4 regions of the Mammaliicoccus sciuri genome follow, and region 1 is predicted to be linked to each of the others. Evidence: riboswitches for the same ligand, from Rfam matches in the RefSeq annotation. Region 1 holds a riboswitch; each other region holds the start of a gene.

The links. Region 1 has a riboswitch for S-adenosylmethionine ahead of metX (homoserine O-acetyltransferase MetX). Riboswitches for the same ligand answer to the same signal wherever they lie in the genome.
Region 2: it holds a riboswitch for S-adenosylmethionine, as region 1 does, so the genes downstream of both, MUA60_RS04295 (M20 family metallopeptidase) here and metX (homoserine O-acetyltransferase MetX) in region 1, are expected to answer to the same signal.
Region 3: it holds a riboswitch for S-adenosylmethionine, as region 1 does, so the genes downstream of both, MUA60_RS11870 (methionine ABC transporter ATP-binding protein) here and metX (homoserine O-acetyltransferase MetX) in region 1, are expected to answer to the same signal.
Region 4: it holds a riboswitch for S-adenosylmethionine, as region 1 does, so the genes downstream of both, MUA60_RS02900 (hypothetical protein) here and metX (homoserine O-acetyltransferase MetX) in region 1, are expected to answer to the same signal.

Annotation. Positions count from the first base shown of each region.
Region 1 is NZ_CP094824.1:23,923-29,190, reverse strand. It holds gene MUA60_RS00125 (DHH family phosphoesterase) at 1-1,468, opposite strand, end outside; gene MUA60_RS00120 (DUF2232 domain-containing protein) at 1,483-2,400, opposite strand; gene metX (homoserine O-acetyltransferase MetX) at 2,482-3,450, opposite strand; SAM riboswitch class I at 3,521-3,622, opposite strand; gene MUA60_RS00110 (AzlD domain-containing protein) at 3,689-3,904, opposite strand; gene MUA60_RS00105 (AzlC family ABC transporter permease) at 4,011-4,655, opposite strand; one part of gene MUA60_RS00100 (IS3 family transposase) at 5,078-5,268, shown strand, end outside.
Region 2 is NZ_CP094824.1:851,966-857,233, reverse strand. It holds gene MUA60_RS04305 (DUF2750 domain-containing protein) at 98-760, opposite strand; gene ldmS (L-aspartate--L-methionine ligase LdmS) at 856-2,049, opposite strand; gene MUA60_RS04295 (M20 family metallopeptidase) at 2,046-3,233, opposite strand; SAM riboswitch class I at 3,293-3,392, opposite strand; gene MUA60_RS04290 (GrpB family protein) at 3,436-3,978, opposite strand; gene MUA60_RS04285 (S-ribosylhomocysteine lyase) at 4,116-4,583, shown strand; gene MUA60_RS04280 (DoxX family protein) at 4,983-5,268, opposite strand, start outside.
Region 3 is NZ_CP094824.1:2,288,000-2,293,267, reverse strand. It holds gene MUA60_RS11895 (thioredoxin family protein) at 1-308, opposite strand, end outside; gene MUA60_RS11890 (arsenate reductase family protein) at 450-803, shown strand; gene gcvH (glycine cleavage system protein GcvH) at 871-1,251, shown strand; gene MUA60_RS11880 (toprim domain-containing protein) at 1,355-1,759, shown strand; gene MUA60_RS11875 (thioredoxin family protein) at 1,716-2,039, shown strand; SAM riboswitch class I at 2,069-2,175, shown strand; gene MUA60_RS11870 (methionine ABC transporter ATP-binding protein) at 2,252-3,277, shown strand; gene MUA60_RS11865 (methionine ABC transporter permease) at 3,270-3,965, shown strand; gene MUA60_RS11860 (MetQ/NlpA family ABC transporter substrate-binding protein) at 3,978-4,799, shown strand; gene MUA60_RS11855 (short chain dehydrogenase) at 4,929-5,268, shown strand, end outside.
Region 4 is NZ_CP094824.1:602,842-608,109, reverse strand. It holds gene efeB (iron uptake transporter deferrochelatase/peroxidase subunit) at 1-894, opposite strand, end outside; gene efeO (iron uptake system protein EfeO) at 901-1,761, opposite strand; gene MUA60_RS02905 (PepSY domain-containing protein) at 1,999-2,661, opposite strand; SAM riboswitch class I at 2,793-2,892, shown strand; gene MUA60_RS02900 (hypothetical protein) at 2,967-3,185, shown strand; gene MUA60_RS02895 (NAD(P)/FAD-dependent oxidoreductase) at 3,236-4,126, opposite strand; gene MUA60_RS02890 (RrF2 family transcriptional regulator) at 4,197-4,577, opposite strand; gene MUA60_RS02885 (ABC transporter ATP-binding protein) at 4,701-5,268, opposite strand, start outside.

The sequences.
Region 1 (5,268 bases):
TAATCGTTGATTCGATTCTCGTTAAACGATGTTCTGTTGGTTGGTATTCTAACAACTCTGTAACAAGCTCAGCTGTCGAACTTGCATAAGGTTCCATATACACAAGTAATGGACTTGAGATAATACTTTCACCTCGACGATGATGGTCAATAACGACTTTTCTATTTGCTTTATTAAGCAAGTTCTCATCGATTACAAGTTCAGGTTTATGTGTATCTACGACAACGAGTGTTGTACGTGGTGTCATTTCATGCCAAGCTTCTTCTGATGTAATAAATCTTTCTTTCAAATCAGGCTTCTCGTCTATTTCAGCCATCACACGTTCTAATGTACTATCAATATCCGAATCGTTTAATACAATATATGATTCGAGATTGTTCATCTTCGCAATGCGTGATACACCGATTGCTGCGCCGATTGCGTCCATATCTGGTGATTTATGACCCATAATGATCACTTTGTCACCTTCAATTAAGATATCTCGTAAGGCATGAGATATCACTCGTGCACGTACTCTCGTTCTTTTTTCCATCGGGTCAGTCTTACCGCCGTAGAATCTCACGTTACCATTACTATTTTTAATGGCTACTTGGTCACCACCACGGCCGAGTGCTAAGTCTAAACTTGATTGTGATAGTTCACCTAATTCAATTAAGTTCTCACTACCTTCACCAATACCGATACTCAGTGTTAATTGGTGACCGAGGTCTCTTGTCTTATCTCTTAAATCATCTAATAAGTTGAACTTCAACGTTTCGATATCTTCTAATATACTCTTGTTTAATAGCGCGATAAATTGATCAGCACTATAGCGTTTAATAAACAATTGATAACGTGATGACCAGTCATCTATAACGCTTGTAATCAGACTATTGATTTCTGAACGTTGAGAGTCATTCATGTTCTGTGTAATTTCATCAAAGTTATCTAAAAAAATAGTTGCTATGATTGGTTTTTCATTTTCATATAATTCATATACACGGGAAGATTCAGTAATATCAAACAGATAAATAGAGTGTTCATCTTCAGTATAAGTGACTTTATATTTGTATGATCCTTCTTCAATCTCTACTTCTGAAGTATTTTCTAATCTTTTTAAGATATTTGGAAATACTTCGTTAATTGGTTCGTCTAAAACGTCTCGTTCTAATCGTTTATTAACAAAATTATTAATCCATTCGATATGATCATTTTTGTCTAATAATATGACACCTATTGGTAAGTCACTGACTGCACTTGTTTTACTTTTCGTAATTCTACCGGCTAAACTCCCAATATATAAATCTAATTTCAAAAAGCTCTGTCTAACAAAAAATATGCTTACTGCAATTAGAATTATCGTAGCAACCGTCGAAATAATCGCCCAAAATATTGAATTAAAAAAACTGAATACGACTAACACCAAAGCTAATATCATCATAATAATGTACGGAAATATTAGGGCTTTTTTAACAGATTGACGGTTCATAAACTCACCTCAATTTACTTTTTTATACGTTGTTTCAAGTTAAACCAAATGTCCATTAATCCGAATAAGTACGCAAACGGTTTAAATATAAATGCCATTACAAAGATGATGACACCTACTATAATTGGTAATTTTTTAACTTTTACAAATAAATGGAACAACGATAATGCTTGTATAAATATAACCCATTCTAACACAAATTGTAAGTTAGTGACTATGCCATACGCGACGACATTGTCTTGCGTGACAAACAAACTCACAAGTACTGTGATCACAAAAACAAATGCTACGCTTCTATTGATTTGCCACATAAATAATGGTCTGAACACTGGTGTTGCGACTTTGAATTTTCTTAAAATCGGAAACGTCACAACTAAATTCACAAGCACTAATAAGAATACCCACAATACTATATACCCAGGAATGCTCGCTTGTAATATTTCTAATGAAACTTGTAATGATTCTTCGATTTCAGTTGTTATATTGCCACCCATTTGGAAATATGACAGTAATACATCATGATACTGGCTAAAGAATTTGCTTGTTAAAGGTAAGTTTCCCGTAATTTGTAAAATTAACACACTACCTATCGTCAAAATACTCATAAATGTTGTCACTAAGTACAACATACGTTCTTTAGATGTACGCTCAATAAGTAACTGCCCAATAAATACACTCATAAAAATTACAAGTGTCATGGCAGTTAATAAGAATACATGATTAAATAGAACAGTTGCACATAACGTTATGACAACCGTCACAAAAAAGGACGGTTTAGAGCGATACCAAAGAATCGTTCCTGGTATCGTAATAAATGGTATGATCAATATTGCTAATAATGGTACAAAGTTTATAATAGCGGCACTTAGAACTAGTACAAGTGTTGCTATGATTGTCGCTTTTATGTCGACTTTAAAAGACAAATTTTTCACTTCCCAATCTAAATTAAACATCTTTCTCTATTTTACAGATTTTTATCTTTTAAAACAATGTAGGTGACTTTTAAGTTGATATCAGCGTACTTTAAATTTATATAATTTTAAGAAATGATAAACGTTAGGTGCCCAATCTCCAAAATTCAATAAAAAACCATCATGACCAACGTTGTCTTGTACATAGAAATGTCTGTGATATTTAAAGAATCGACCTAAAGCTCTTACTTGGTCATCTGGATATAATAAATCATCCGCAAATCCTAACGTTAATACTTTCGTTTCTAATTGACGTAGACGTTTCTCAACATCATCTCGTCCTCTAAATATGTCATGACTGTCTAATACATCTAACAATGTTAAATAGCAGTCTTTATCGAATACTTCTTTAAATTTATTGCCTTGATATTTTTGGTAGCTTACAACATCATCTGCAGAGAATCTTGATTCATAATCTTTACTTGAACGATACGTTAAAAAGCCAAGCTGTCTTGCGATGCTTAAACCGTCTTGTCCGTTCATATGAATAACTTGCCTAGCAATTTCATTAAATGCTCTACTATATGATGAAGTCTTCTCTGTCGCAGCTAATATGACTGCTTTTTTCACTTCAAACGAACCATCATAAAGCATTTCTAACGTTTGCATTCCACCTAAAGAACCACCAATTAATACGTCTATTTTTTCGTAACCAAATTGTTTCAATCCTAATATGTTTGCTCTCGCAACATCTCTCATCGTCAAATGTTCAGGGAAATCAGGTGTATTCAACCTTGAACTTGATCCATAAGGACTGCCAATTACATTAAATGTTATAAATTGATAATCATTAATTGAAAGGTAACCGCCATCTATAATTTCACGCCACCAACCTGCATGCTCATCATCACCATATGTTAAATGGTTGCCAGTTAACGCATGACAAACTACGACGAGTGGCTGGCCTTTATAACCCACATACTCATATTGAAGTTTCAAGTTATCAATCACTTCACCAGATTCTGTTTCAAAATGTCCAAGATCTACTATGCCTGTTTCTCGAGAAATAATCACATTAAAACCCCCTCTTATTTAAATTGAAAGACTTCTTACTCGTCAAAGAAGTAAGAAGTCCTCATCATCCTTATTATGCGAGTATACTCGTTGGTAGTAGCACCGTATCTGTTATGACCGGTTGCTGAAGTGTCGTCGGGCCAATTCCCTCAACTTCTCTGAATAAGCTTTGCTATGTAATTTATATTAAGAATACTAGAAATGAGCATTTCTTTCAATAAGTTAACGAATGAAATTAAAAGACTAATCTCACAATCGCCATAATAAACATACCGGCTATAACTGTAATCGTTAAACTTCTAAATATGAGTGCTATTAGAATCGTTGGTATCGCGACAATAATGCTCTCAAAATTAAGCGTAAATCCAGCATTACCTTCTTGATTCAACATACCTTCAAGTATTAATGCCGTAAAGAGACATACCGGCACATATTGTAACCACTTGATCACACTTTCAGGTAAATCCGCTTTTGATAACAATACAAAGGAGAAACACGGATAATCCAAGTTAAAACAAAACAACTTAACGTAATTAAAATTAAATACATCGATATACTCATTTATCAAACACCACCCCTACGACAGAAGCAATAATTGTCGACATAATAATAGATAAATAAGTTGGCATAAATAATGTCAGAATAAGCATGCATACAATCGTTAATAAAATTAAATAAAGATATACTAAGACTTTGTTTTTATGTATCGTTTCAAACTGAGCAATTAATAAAAATATAAACATCGCTGTTAAAGCATAATCGAGGCCAAATATTTCAGGTTTAGGTATTAAGTTACCTACTAAACCACCAATAATAGATGTGACAATCCATAATAAATAAGCTGAAATATTTAAACCATGAATCCAAGCCGCATTGAGCGATTTCTCTTTCGCATATTTCGTAATCGCAACACCAAATGACTCATCCGTTACAAGTGTACCTATTCCTATATTCGACCAGAAACCATTACCTTTAAATGCTGGGACTAAAGCCAAACTTTGAAGAAACATTCTTGAGTTAACAAAAAATACCGTCAATAGAATTGCTGAAATAGGGGAGTGGATGGCGACCAACGCACATATAATAAATTGAGCAGCACCCGCATAGACAAAAATAGACAATAATGCAATTTCTAAAATAGATAAACCAGATGATATACCGACAATACCAAACGCTAGCGCAACACTAAAGTACCCAAGCATAGTAGGTATACAGTCTTTAACACCTTGAAGAAACAAACCTTTATTCGTAATACTCGTACTTGTCACAACGATGCCTCCAATCTACAGTTGAAGGTAAGTCTAACGTTTGTCTAACCTCAGTCTTACTTACCTGTAAAGAATTTTAATATGTTTTAGTTTTATCATACCTATATTACTTTATCAATAACACTTGATTAAATATTCGGAAAATAATTAAATAATTTGATATTTGATTGATCATTTGGATTTAGGTGGTCAAGTCTTCGTGTGTTACGCCCTTTTTTTGTACCCTAGCGCACGATATCTATCATTCTTCGTGCGTTATGCCCTTATTTTCCACCCTAGCGCACGATATCTTTCAGTGTATTATTCCCTATAGAGTAGACATTAAAAAAAACTAAAACTCTATAGGGGGTATTTTTATGTATAAAACTAGACTACCTGTTAAACTGTATCAGGAAATCTTCGATTTGCATGAAAAGGGTTATTCCTTTCAAAATATAATTGATAAGTTAAATTTAGATATTAGTGATAGTGTGATTCGATTTAAATATAAAGTGTATAAGCAACATGGTATAACAGCACTTATAAATAAGAATCGAAATAAAATCTA
Region 2 (5,268 bases), 830 kb from region 1:
AATATTATATTATTAATTAATTGCAATTAATTCAAAAGACAAAAAAAGACGCTTGCTTAATAGCGAGCGTCTTTTTTAATTACATTTATTTAATTATTTAACATGGCATTGCGTTTAAAATGGCTTTTGGATCTGTTACTGTACCGATCATGCCTGATTTTAAATTGATTCCTAATGCGATGTCTTCTTGTTTTAAGTCTTCTAACCATTCTTCAAAGACTTCTGTTTCTACTTCAATAATATCGTATTCTTCAAAGTCATCACGATGTACTTTTTCTGCTAATTTGCGTGTACTCCATACTGTCATCATGTTTGGTAGACTTGCATCTTCTTCTGATACGATAATGAATTGTTTTTGTCCTTTGACTGTTAACCCGTAAACATAGTTTTCGTTGCAAATGTCTTCTGCAAATTCATCTATTCGGATATCATCTAGTTCACTCATAATTTCTTCTATGAATGGAATTGCTTCTACTTTTATTCCGTTATCTTCTGCTGATTTGTCCACAATGAATTGATCTCCTTCATCAAGGATATCATCCATTCCATATGTAACAAATCTATCTAAATCTAACTCCATAATTTTATCGTATTTCGTAATTTCATACGATTTTAAATATGATTCTGCACTTTCTTTCGTTGACCAAATTAGACGAAAATCAGTATCGCCGTCTCTTAAGATTTTACGGTCATTCAACACAACATAAAATCTTTCTTTTGTTAATATTTGTTTAAATTTAGACATATCCTGGATAGCCATTCTACCACCCTTTTCTTTATATTTAATCCCAATAAAATATATTATACGTATTAGGTATAAGTCAATATAAAAGAAGTTAAATTGTAAAAAATTTTTTATTTATTTAGACTACTTAATGCATCTAGAAAAAGTTGCTCTTGCTCTAATGCCTTTTCTTCAGTTTCTGCATGCCAAATTCCAACAAATCTTGATTTTACGTTGTCTTTACCGAAATAGTCACCATCATAGTATGCAAGTGGATAGAGGTAGCCATTTTTGATGAATTGTTCTATTGTATTGATGAAATGCGTGTTATCGCCTGTGGAATGATAACTTAGAAATTTATGAAAGCCTTCATGTAATCGATCTTTCAGTAATAACATACTTGTTGAACCATTTTGTCTAAAGTTTAAATCAATTGCATATACATTGTGGTTGTTATCTACGAGAAGATCAAACCCTGATACACCTTTATAACCATGCTCAACACCATTTTTCATAATTTCATACCCAGCATCTATAACACTTTGTGGTACATAATTTGAATTAACATTACCATTGTAGAAGCCGTATTCATCTGTAAGCTGTTTTACAGCACCTATATATTGTATACCCGTTTTTTCACTATATACGTATTGAACGCAATAATTATCAATTTCTTCAATGAATTGTTCGATGATGATGTATTTTGTATCTGAGGCTTCTTTAATTCTATCAGTTGCTTTCTTTAAATCCGCTTCATTATAACAAATCATCACACCATACCCACCTGCTGTAGGTAACTCGTCTCCCGGTTTAATCACCAATGGTAAATCCCAGTTTTGAATAGCTTGTTCAAATTCTACAGCTTTCACAATTTCACGTTTCGGTAAATATTTACCACCCGTCCATTGTTCAATTTTAGATTTATTGTTTAAATCTATAAATTTAGGTTTATAAACGGCATATTCTTCGTCTTTACATAAATGTTGACCATGTATGTATTGGAAGAATATTTTTTTATTGTCAGCTGTTAACTGTTGTAGTAAATGTTCATATTGCGTTCTATCTTTAAAAGTATATATATTGCTCGGAATATCCACATTTACTAATTTTAAAATTCTTTTAACATTATCTGTTAAACATGCTTCATGAACGATCATGGGCATATTACTGATAATCATTTCTCTTGCTGTTAAAAAATTAGATTGTGCTTCTTCAGCTTTTAACCAAGGATTATCTTCATACGAAGGTCTCGCATTATATACAATATCTTCTTCATATAAATCTCTTAACGTTAAATTGAGTGGTTTCCTATATTCTTTGTTCATAACAAGTTCTCCCTTAATGTTTGATGATGCTCAATGATTTCATTTCTAAGGGATACATTCTCTATAAGTTCTAATCCCATTGATGCCAATATTTTCGCACCGTTAATTAATGCCTTATCACCCTTTGTACTTGCAGCAGCTTGGCAAAATTCTTTCGTATGGCCGACTAAATTAGATGGTCCAATTTTAATGTGTGGATGAATAGTCGGTACGATATGACTTACATTCCCCGTATCAGTAGAACCAAAACCAAAATCATCATCAATGACTTCTTCCCCAACTTGTTCAGCGTGCTTTCTAAATAATTCGTCTAGTGGCTTATTAATTACGAATTCATTTACACCATTTTGAATTGGTCTTAATTCATATGTACCACCTGTTTGTATAGCTGCCCCTTCAGCTATTTTTCTCACTTTATCAGTAAGAATATCTAATTCTTTACGTGAAGTGGCACGCGTATAAAAACGTGCATGTGTAAAGTCAGGAATAATATTCGCTGCTTCACCACCATTTAATATGACACCATGCACTTTATCTGTCTTTTTAATTTGTTGTCTTAACATGCTCACCCCATTAAAGAAAGATAACATAGCATCTAACGCATTAACCGCTTCAAAAGCATTTTCAGAGGCATGAGCGCTTCGTCCATAGAATTTAACATCAAATACATCTACAGCTAACGAAGGCACTGTCACGTACGTCTCATGGCCAGGATGGACCATTAGTGCAATATCAATATTATCGATAATGCCAGCTTTCACATAAGTTGCTTTTGCACTACCATTAATACCCCCTTCTTCAGCAGGACAACCTAACACGACAACTTTGCCACCAACTTGATCAATCACTTTAGACAAACTGATACCTGCTAACACACTTGAAGTCCCAATAATATTATGACCACACGCATGACCAAGACCAGGTAATGCATCATATTCTGCTAAATATGCAATAGTTGGTCCTTCTTTTCCTGAGTCATACGTTGCAATGAAACCAGTCGGATGCTTCGCAATATTCTTCTCTATCTTAAAATGATGACTCTTTAATTGATCGCTTAATAAACGTGATGCAAATACTTCTTCATTTCCTAATTCAGGACGCTCATGAATTTGATGACTCATTGATAAATATAAATGTCTATTTTGTTCTATATAATTAATAATATTTTGCGATAAGTTACTCATTAATGATTCACCTTTCCAATATAAAAGCGCACTACTTTGTAAGGAGTGCGCCAATCGTTCTTTTATCTTCCAGTAACAAACTGTAGGAATTGGCACCTTTCCATTATGGGAGGTTGCTGGACTTCATCGGGCCCTTCCCTCAGTCTCTCTTGATAATTCGTATGAAATTTGAATTTAATTCTAACTTTCTTACTCGGATATGTCAATGATTTGTTGCAATATCATTGGATTTTAAGTACCATTTTTCTGCTTTTTTCTCGAATTCTTTAATCATGCTGTCTTTACCTTTATAGTACTGTTCACTGTCATCAGGAAATTCAATGACTAAGTCATGCTTGAGACGACTATATCTTTCTCTTTCACCATTAAAAGCTCTTAAATAATCTCTAAATGACAATAATCTTAAAATATGTGGGCTACCTTCATCATAAATATGTAAATGGTGAGATACTGCACCGTAATGATCATATTTTTTGAAATATCGATTACCGATAACACCACGTTCTCCTTTAGACTCATATCCTAAAGCTGATAATTCATGTGTAAATTCATCAATCGATTTACTATCTTTCACAACTATTAATATATCTATAATCGGCTTCGCAGATAATCCAGGAATAGCCGTTGATCCTATATGTTCAATGCTGATACTATGTTCTTTCAATAACGACTGTAAATATTTTTTCTCTTCAAGAAAAAGGTGTTGCCATATACTGTCGTAAGGGACTACTCGTAAACGTTCCATCTCATCACCTAATTTCAGAATAATTTATTAATATTATCTTATAAAGTAACATAGAAAGAAAGTAAAAGAAATCTGAATTGATTGTTTTTTCAAAATTAACTTGATATAATGATGCCGAAATCAAAGGAGGAATCTTCATGACAAAAATGAATGTAGAAAGTTTTAATTTAGATCATACGATAGTAGACGCACCATTTGTGAGACTTGCGGGAATCAAAGAAGGACTTAATGGTGATGTTATTCATAAATATGATATTCGATTTAAACAACCTAACAAAGAACATATGGAAATGCCTGCATTACATTCCTTAGAACATTTAATGGCTGAGAACATTAGAAACCATACAGACAAAGTGGTAGACGTAAGTCCAATGGGATGTCAAACAGGATTTTATGCTTCATTCATCAATCATGACGATTATGATGACGTACTTGCTATATTAGAAGCAACACTTAAAGACGTAGAACAAGCAACAGAAGTCCCAGCATGTAACGAAGTACAATGCGGATGGGCAGCAAGCCATTCATTAGAAGGCGCACAACAATTAGCAACTGAATTTTTAGCAGAACGCGATAATTGGAAAAATATCTTTAAAGAAGATTAATGAGGAAAGCCCAGGATATGACCTGGGCTTTTTTTATGTTGGAATGGCTGGGTGTTGCGAACACTTTCGGGTAAACTTGTTTATAACGGGAGCGTTGTGAACACTTCTGCCCAAACTTGTTCATAACGAGGGTTTTGATTACAAAACTCGGTCGAAGTGTTACTATGGGCCGCCTTAATTACAAAAGTCGGTCAAAGTTATACTATGGACTGCCTTAGTTACAAAACTACTGAGAATTGTAATTATTGGTCTCCTTATTTGCACTTCTCACCAAACTTGCTAATAACGACACCTAATATCTAACTCCCCCAACATTATATTCACCTAATCACTACTTCAAACTCACCCCCAAATAAAAAAGAGTTTGGGATACGATGTCCCAAACTCTCTATATAAATATTACATTTTTCTTACTAGTTTAATCATCACATATTGTAGTGGTAATCTACCCCACAACGCCCATTTTGGTAATTGTTTACCGTTTAATGGGATGTTCTTTTGTGCCATATAAACATTTGCTGGAAATACAGCTACTAAGAACCATTCGATTAATTTTTTCATTAAGCTACTAGGCTTTTTGATCATTAACATGATACCAAATACGATTTCCATCACGCCTGTTATCCAAACAATTGCTTTTTTAAATGGTAAATAGTTTGGAACGATTGCTTCAAAACCTTCTGAT
Region 3 (5,268 bases), 660 kb from region 1:
TCAGCTAAGAACGCTTTAACATCTTCTGGTGTTTTTGCGTTTGCTGAATGTAAGTGTGCAAGTTTTTCGTTGTTTTTAAATACTAATAAACTTGGTATTCCCATTACATCATTTTCGGTTGCTGCTTCTGGAACTTGGTCACGATTGATTTGATACCAATTGTATTGATTGTATTCATCGATGATAGGATCGATCCATTGATTCATTCTTGTGCAATCTGGACACCAATCTGCGAAGAATTTAACGACAACTGGTTCATCGCTTTGTGTAATTTCTTCAAATTCAGTATATTGACTTATTGTTCTCATATTTATTCTGCTCCTTAGAAATAATGATTATAAGGTAAGTATATCTTATTTCTAATATTTAAAAAAATATTTAACTCATTACTACATGTTCTGTACTAATATTGTTATAATGAAATTAAATAGACATATGGAGGTAAAGACATGATAAAATTTTATCAATATCCTAATTGTACAACTTGTAAAAAAGCAGCAAAGTTCTTAGAAATGAACGGTGCCAGTTTTGAACCGATTGATATTACTCAATTAACACCAACAGCTAAAGAATTAAAAGATATCATTGATGGGACAGACATCAATGTTAATCAATTATTTAATACTCGAGGCGCTAAATATCGCGAATTGGGATTAAAAGATAAAATGGATGATTTATCAGACAACGAAAAGTTTGATTTATTAGCATCTGATGGCATGTTAATTAAAAGACCTTTAGCCGTTTTAGGAAATAAAGTGACACTTGGATTTAAAGAAGACGAATATCGTCAAACTTGGTTATAAAAATAGTTGCTTGAATAATGGCTTTATGTCATGATTATAATTGAATTACATATAGGAGGGGATTACTTTGACAGTGCCTAGTGAGTTAAAATATTCAAAAGAACATGAATGGGTAAAAGTAGATGGAGATATCGTAACAATCGGTATTACTGATTTTGCTCAATCAGAATTAGGGGACATCGTGTTTGTTGAGTTACCAGAAGAAGGTGACGAATTAACTAGTGGAGATTCATTCGGTAGTGTAGAATCTGTTAAAACAGTTTCTGAACTATATGCACCACTTTCTGGTAAAGTCGTTGAAGTAAACGAAGAACTAGAAGATAGCCCTGAGTTTGTTAATGAATCATCATATGATAAAGCTTGGATGGTCAAAGTTGAACTATCTGATAAAGCTCAATTAGATGAATTATTAGATGCAGACGCTTATAGCGAAATGATAGGTGAATAACATAACATTAAACTCCACGATACTGATGTGTCATGGAGTTTTTTTAAAATATTTATCATGAAACTGAACTGTAATACTATCTCATTTGTAGAAGGTGATATTCATGGCGATGATTAAAAAGATTATAATCGTAGAAGGTATTTCTGATAAAAAACGAGTGGAAGAAGTATTAAATGATCATGTTCATATTATTTGTACCCATGGAACGATGGGGGTCGAAAAAATGGATGAGCTACTAGAAGAAATATACGGTTCTCAAGTGTATGTCTTAGTAGATCAAGATAAGGAAGGTAAGAAAATTGGAAAATGGTTTAAGAAATTTGTGAGTGAAAGCCAGCATATTTATATTGATTCTACATTTTCTGAAGTAGCGCGCTGTCCAAGACAATATTTAGCGAATGTGTTAAACTATCATGGTTTTATAGTTAAGAATGATTTTGTATTGAAAGGGAAGTATCGTTACCATGAAACACACAGAAATATTGAACGATATATACAAGCATTTTGATAAAGATATCCATTTATTATTTGGATATACGCCAACATGTGGAACGTGCAAAATATCAGAACGCATGTTAGATATTGCAAACGAAGTTTCACAATTACCTATTAATAAGTGTGACTTAAATTTTTATCCAGAATTCTGTAAAGAATTTGAAATCATGTCAGTACCCGTACTTTTTATCATGCATAAAGATCAAGTTATCCGTCGAATCTATGCCTTTCAGTCTGTTCCGTATATATTAGAGAATATTCAAAAAGTTATTGACGATAAAAACTTATCATGATAGTATGAATTTAATTAAATACGTAATAACTCTTATCAAGAGTGGTGGAGGGATGTGCCCTTTGAAGCCCGGCAACCGTCATATAAATATGAAATGGTGCCAATTCACAAAAAGTGTTAACTTTTGGAGATGAGAGAAAGACAAATTTTTGACGCCTTTCTCTTATTTTAAGAGTGAGGCGTTTTTAATTTAGAGATTAGGAGGCAACAGATTTGATCGAGTTAAATAAAGTTGTTAAAACTTTCAAAACAAAAAAAGGTGACATAACAGCTGTTGACCATGTTGACTTAAAAATAGATAAAGGAAGTATATATGGTGTAATTGGATTTTCTGGTGCAGGTAAAAGTACACTTATACGTATGTTTAACGGCCTAGAAACACCTACTGAGGGAGAGGTAATTGTAGACGGTGCAAACATTGGACAATTATCGAAACAAGACCTTAGATTAAAAAGACAAAAAGTAAGCATGATTTTCCAACATTTCAACTTACTTTGGTCTAGAACAGTTAAAGATAACATCGCATTTCCATTAGAAATCGCTGGTGTATCTAAAAGTGAAATTGATGAGAGAACTAAAGCACTCATCAAAAGAGTTGGTTTAGAAGGACGCGAAAATGCCTATCCTTCACAACTATCAGGAGGGCAAAAACAAAGAGTAGGTATTGCCCGTGCACTTGCTAATGACCCACATGTCTTATTATGTGACGAAGCAACAAGTGCACTCGATCCGCAAACTACTGATGAAATATTAGATTTGTTAGTAGATATTAATAAAGAACTGGATTTAACAATCATACTGATTACACATGAAATGCATGTCATTAGAAAAATTTGTGACCATGTAGCAGTCATGGAAAACGGTAAGTTTGTTGAAGAGGGAGAAGTTATTAACGTATTTAATAACCCTCAAACTTATGTTACACAACGATTTGTTAAAGATGATCTTAAAGCAGATGATTTACAAAGAACTTTACAAGACTTTAAGAAAGAACAACCAAATGGTGAAATTTGGAAGTTAAACTTCGTTGGTGGAACAAGTTCTGATCCAGTATTAGCGAAAATTATAAAAACTTATAATATCGATATTAACGTTATCGAAGGTGACGTTAAATTAACTCAAAACGGTACATTTGGACATATGATCGTTCATTTACCTCAAGGAGATTATTCTAAAGAAACAATTAAGCAAGAATTGAATAATCTAGGCGTGAAAGTAGAGGTGAACGTAGGTGAATAAATCATTTGGAGATATCATAACAGAAATGGTCACGATGCCTAACGTACGATGGGATGCTGTATGGGAAGCATTGTATGAAACGTTATATATGACGATTATTTCTACAGTATTTACTTTAGTATTTGGATTAATCTTAGGAACTTTACTATTTTTAACATCAAGAGGAACATCTAAAAGTTCACGTGTATTTTATTCAATCGTTTCATTTGTCGTGAACCTATTTAGAGCTATTCCATTTATCATATTAATATTATTATTACTACCATTTACGGACATTTTACTAGGTACAATTAGTGGACCTAAAGGCGCTTTACCAGCATTGATTATTGGTGCATCACCATTTTATGCGCGACTTGTTGAAATCGGCATGAAAGAAATTGATAAAGGTGTTATTGAAGCGGCAGTTTCAATGGGTGCTACTACTTGGACAGTCGTTCGAAAAGTATTAATAAAAGAATCATTACCTGCTTTAGTATCGGGTATCACAGTTACAGCCATTGCTTTAGTTGGATCAACTGCTATAGCCGGTGTAATTGGTGCAGGTGGTTTAGGTAACTTAGCTTACCTAACTGGATTTACACGAAATCAAAATGACGTCATTTTAGTTTCAACAATCTTTATTTTAATTATTGTTTTTATTATCCAATTTATTGGAGATTTAATTGTAAAAAGAATTGATAAACGTTAAGGAGTGTTTTAAATGAAAAAAGTATTTGGGTTATTATTTATTTCGATTTTAACAGTCGTGCTAGTAGCTTGTGGTGGCGGTAGTGGCGACAAGAAAGAAAAGAACGAAACAATTAAAATTGGTGCATCACCAGCACCTCATGCTGAAATTTTAGAAGAAGCTAAACCACTTCTTAAAAAAGAAGGTTATGACTTAGAAATCAAGACAATCAATGATTACACAACACCTAACAAATTATTAGACAAAGGTGAACTTGATGCAAATTTCTTCCAACATACACCATACTTAAAAACTGAATCAAAAGAAAAAGGATATAAAATTGAATCAGCAGGTAACGTACATTTAGAGCCAATGGCAGTTTACTCTAAAAAATACAAAAAATTATCTGACTTACCAAAAAATGCAACAGTTTATGTATCGAACAATCCAGCAGAAGAAGGTAGATTCATATCATTCTTCGTTAAAGAAGGATTAATCAAAATCAAAGACGGCGTTAAACCAGTTGACGCAACATTTGATGACATCGTAGAAAACAAGAAAAATATTAAATTCAACAATAAACAATCAGCAGAATTTTTACCTAAATCTTATCAAGCAGACGAAGGTGACGCTACAATCATCAACTCTAACTTTGCAATCGAACAAGGATTAAATCCACTTAAAGATTCAATTGCAGTTGAAGGAAAAGATTCACCATACGCAAACTTAATTGCAGTTCAAAAAGGTCATAAAGATGACAAAGAAATTAAAGCTTTAATGAAAGTCTTACAATCTAAAGAAATTAAAGACTTCATCAACAAGAAATATGACGGAGCTGTAATTCCAGCGAAATAAGAAATTATAAAAACATCTAGCCATAAGGTTAGATGTTTTTTGTATTATTACTCATCTTTGGGCATTATGTTTGTGTATGCTTTCATTTATAGATAAAATTTATTTAATTAATTGAAAAGGTGGTAAATTATGAAGATTATATTAGTTGGTGCTAATGGTACTATTGGGTCAGCAGTGGCAGAAGAACTTGCGTCAAACGGACATGAAGTTGTGAAAGTTGGACGTAATTCAGGTGACTATCAAATGGATATGTCTAATATAGAAGATATTAAATTAATGTTTGAACAAATTCAAAATGTAGATGCAGTTGTTTCTACTGCAGGTGCAGCGAATTTTGATGATTTATCTGACTTAACACCTGAATCAAATGAAGTTGCTGTTACAAGTAAATTACTTGGACAAATCAACTTAGTACTGATCGGACAACATTATATTAATGATGGCGGAAGTTTCACATTAACAACTGGTG
Region 4 (5,268 bases), 580 kb from region 1:
TTCTTTACCAATTGGCGCACCAGAATGACGGTATCTACCAAATGTGGCTTCTTGTTCACCTAAAGCCGTTCTATCCCATGTTTCTAACAACATTTGAATTCTTCTTGCGACTAAATATGAACCATTTTTAGCCCAACCATCTTGTATAAAGACGTATTCATTCAAATCACTTTTATTTTGGACATTAGGATTACCTGTTCCATCTTTAAAAGAGAATAAATTTCTAGGTGTTTCTTTCTTACCATCCTTTTCTTCAAATGAGTTAAATCCTGCTTGGCTCCACTTCATTGAAACTTCACCTTTAGCCACTCTAATTAAATTTCTAATGGCATGAAAATTAACTTGTGGATCATCTGAGCATGCTTGTATACAAATGTCTCCACCTGAATAGTCTTCATCAATTTGATCTTTAGGAAAATGTGGTAAATCTTTTAATAAATCTGGTTTATGCTTTTTCAATCCAACTTTTTCAAAGAATGAAGGGCTTATACCAAAAGTAAGAGACAGACGACTGGCGTCTAAGCCAATCGTCTCCCCTGTATCTGGACTTGGTAACATTTTGTTTTTACCAATCTCTTTTACATATTCACCATTCATTAAATGAACACTATAATTTGTCCATACTTTAAACATTTCTTTAACATCTAAAATTGACATTTTATTAATGCTTAGAACGACAAAGTAAATGTGTTTTTGTTGTTCTGTCGTGATGCCAGACTGATATTTACCATAGAAATTGATTTTATTTTTTACGCCTGTTTTATCTTTAGCAAAGTATTGAGATGCAAGAAAAGTACCGCCTACACCTGTAGAACCTATCAGTAGACCTGCACCACCAACACCAGCGAGTTTTAGAAAATCTCTTCTAGCTATATGATTTTCATTATTAGACATCAATCATCACTCCGTAATAACAGCCATTTGACTTAAAGATTCCCCTAATTTATCAACAGCTTCAGAAAGTTTTTTCGTTTCATCTTTAGATAGTTTCGTATAGTCTTCATATCCACCATCTTTAGTCTTATATTGATCTAATAATTTATTAACATTATCGAATCTTTCTTGAGTTGTATCAGCAAGCTTTTTATCTTTATCTGCTACTTTATCTTTAAATATTTCAAAGATTTTTTCTGCCCCTTCGATGTTTGCTTTAAAGTCATATAAATCTGTGTGTGAATAAATTTCTTCTTCACCTGTAATTTTTGAGCTAGATACTTCATTTAATAAGTCGATTGAACCTTGTAACATTAATTTAGGTGTCACATCTACTGTATCTACTTTTGCACGTAACTCTTTAGTGTCTTTTAATAATTGATCAGCAACTGGTGCCATATCTTTAGTTGTATTATCTTCCCATAATGCTTTTTCAATTTTGTGGTAACCTGACCATTCGTCTTCTTTATTTTCTTCTTTCATATCTGCTAAACGTGCATCAATTTTCGGATCTAAATCACCGAAACTTTCAGCAACTGGCTCAGATCTTTCATAGTACATACGCGCTTTAGGATAAATTTCTTTAGCTTTTTCGATATCGTCTGCTTTAACCGCTTCAACGAACTTTTCAGTATCAGCTAAGAATTTATCTAATTGTTCTGTTGTAAAATCTTTATAAGCTTTAGTTTCTTTAGAGAAATCCGCTTTTTCAGACTTTTTCGTTTCCTTTGTTTCTTTTTTATCTTCATTTTCTTTCTTATCAGCGCTATTCCCACACGCTGTTAAAATTAAAGTACTTGCTAATAAAGTTGTTGCTAACTTTTTCATCATAACACTTCCTATCTAATTGATTATCATTATTATCTTTAATTTATGCCTATAATGTGCAATAGTCAATAAAAATTTTATAGAATTCATAGAAAATACAAATATAAGGCTGTACCTATAGTATTTATGTAATGAAATTTTTTCAAACTTCATGCGAAATGCTAATTGAGAATGATAATCAATAAATAAACATAAAAAAACATAGGATAAAATGAATTATCCTATGTTCTTAATAAATTAATCTGTTTCTTGTTCAAGAATTTCTTTAGACTTAGCATCAATTGTAAATTCTGTTGATTCTTTATTACCTTCTTTTAACTCAATAGAATAAACAAGTTTGCCATTATCTTCACTTAGTGACCATTCTTTAATATCACCTTTAGCTTTGTCTCGTGCTACTTTAAGTGCATCTTCGAATTTAGCAACATCTGATAATTTGAATGTTTGATCATTATCATCACTATCTTCTTGTTCTTTTTCAACATTCGTAACAGATTTATCATCTGCATTTATCAGTACTTTATTTTCATTTGTTCCATCAGCTAATTCAACTTTATAACTCCACTCGCCTGTTTCTTTTTCAAAAGATAGATCTTTAAGTTCACCTTTTGATTCTTTTTGTGCAGCTTTTACAGCATCTTCAGGAGAGACTTTAATGTCATCCCATTTAACTGTATTTTTAGTTGCTTTGTCTGAACTTTGATCATCATCTGTGTTTTGATCATCGTCTGAATCTTGGTCATCTGTATTTTGATCGTCGTTACTATTTTCTTTAGTTGTTTGTTCTGTTTTTTCATCATTTTGATTTTCTTTTTTATCATTGTTATCACCGTCACCATTACCACATGCTGCTAACACGATACCTGCTGACAACAATAAAGAAAGCATTTTATACTTCATAATCTATTCCTCCTATGCTTCATATTCAGTTAATATATAGACCACCTCAAACCTTTTAAACATTTAGATTTTAAAAATTAGGCAAAATACAATTAATTCGTTATGATTAAGAAACAATAAAATAGCTCGTAGTCTTATTAAGAGTAGGCGGAGGGAATTGGCCCGATGAAACCTCAGCAACAGGCGTATGTACTGTGCTAAATCCAACAAGTTTAACTTGAAAGATAAGAAGATTCTCTAAACAGCTCTTCTTAATCTTAAGATGAGCTGTTTTATTGTAACTATCAAATTAGGAGGCAATAAATATGAGAACAAGAGACGATATTTTATCAGAACTATTAGAATTGCAGGCAAATCCACCAAGAAGTTATTCAGGTTCAATAGGTAAGACTCAGAAGAAGAACGCTTTAATCCAAGAATTATGCAGAGTTGAGAATACAATACTTCAACCAACTTCAGATTCTGAACATCGCAATGTTCAATTTGGTGACTTTGAAATTAATATTAAAATAACTAAAAAATAAGCATTCTAAAACAGGCTAAGACATTACATTATGTCCCAGCCTGTTTTTATTTATGATTCCATAATGATTTGCATTGCTACAAATTTTGCGACTTGATTACCATTTGCTGCTGCGTCTATTAGTTGAGATGCCATGAAATCTTTACTTTCACCTGCTACAAACAATCCTGGTATAGATGATTCACCTAACTCATTAATTTTTATTTTTCCGTTGTCTTCTCTTTCAATATCGGACGCTTTTAAAAATTCAAAATCAGTATCCCACTTCACACCAATGATTGCACCGCTTCTATTGATACGTTCACCATTTTTAAAGATAACTTCATTAATTTGTCCTTCATGATGTTTAAATTCCGCTACTTCGCTTTCCACTAATGTGATATGTTTACTTTCAATAAACGCTTTATCTTCTTCAGTTAATAATGAAAAATCACGGCTACTTATAACGATATCGTCTGTCCAATTGTTAATAAGCATCGCCATATGTTTCACATGCTCAGGTTGAACAGCTACGAGTAATGGTTTATGTTTCAATTCATATCCATCACACCACGGACAATAAAAGACAGATTTGCCACAACTTTCTTTTAAACCTTCAATTTCTGGTAATGTTTCCCGTAAACCTGTACATACCATAATTTTTTTAGCTTTATATTGTTGGTTGGCTGTTTCAACAATAAAGTTATGCTCCTCTTTCAATATGTTTAACACCGTGTCATTAATTCGCGTTACATCATCATATTGATCAACATCATGTTCTCCTTTAGCTCTCAATTCTTCAGGTCTTACACTGTCTTGCGTTAAAAATGCATGTGAATGCTGTGTCACTTTATTTCTCGCATTATTATTGTCTATCACTAACGTCTTTTTTAAAGCTCTTCCTAACGTGAGTGCACTCGCTAATCCTGCTGGCCCTCCACCTATTGCGATACAATCAAACATAGCATTTCCACCTTTCATAACTATTGTAGAGTCGTAATATCTATAATTGATAGATAAAAAAAGATTTAACTTACATTAAATCTTTTAAAGTTTTATTTTTCAAAGCTTGCGTCATTTCATCTTCAGCAGAAGTTAATATCGCTTGTATCTTACATTCTGGACCGTGATTAAAGCTATCTTCAAGTGTACTTTGATGACCATCAATTGCAGTAATAATATCATAGACAGTTATGTCTTCCCAATTATTAACTAAATAATAACCGCCTTTTGCACCAGATGCAGATTTTATGACGTTTGCCTTTACTAATTGCGTTAATATTTTAGATAAATATGTTACAGACACATTTAACGTTTCAGATAAACTTTTAACATTGATGGGCTGTTGGTCTCTTTTAGCAATTAAATATGCCAAAGCATGCAGCCCATAGTCTGACCCTTTAGAAATCTTCATGTTACACCTCTTAATCATAGATATTAACACTCTATAATAACAACTTTAAACTGAAAGTCTATTATTTAGCTCAAAATAAAAAATGCAGAGACCTTTTTCTTCATAAAGATCTCCGGCAGTATGTTAAAATTCTTCAATTTGTTCAAACTGTGACATGTATAAATCTTTGTATTTACCGCCTTTATCCACGAGTTCATCATGACTGCCCATTTCTTGAATTTGACCTTGTTCAATATATACAATTCTATCGACATGTCTAATCGTACTCAGTCTATGCGCAATGATCAGTGATGTTCGACCACGTGATAAATTCTTAAATGCTGATTGTATTTTATTTTCAGTTTCAACATCTAAAGCACTCGTAGCTTCATCAAGAATAATAATTGGCGGATTCTTCAAGAACATTCTCGCAATTGAAATACGTTGCTTTTGTCCACCGGATAATTTTGTACCGCGTTCCCCAACGACAGTATCTAAACCTTCTGGCAATTCATCTACAAACGTTCTTAATTGTGCTTGGTCAACTGCGTAATTAATTTCTTCTTCCGTTGCATTTAAATTACCATAAATAATATTATCTCTTAATGTTCCACCGAAAAGAAATACATCTTGCTGTACAACACCAATTTGTTTTCTTAATGATTCCAACTTATAAGATTTAATGTCTCGATTATCGATTTTAATCTTACCT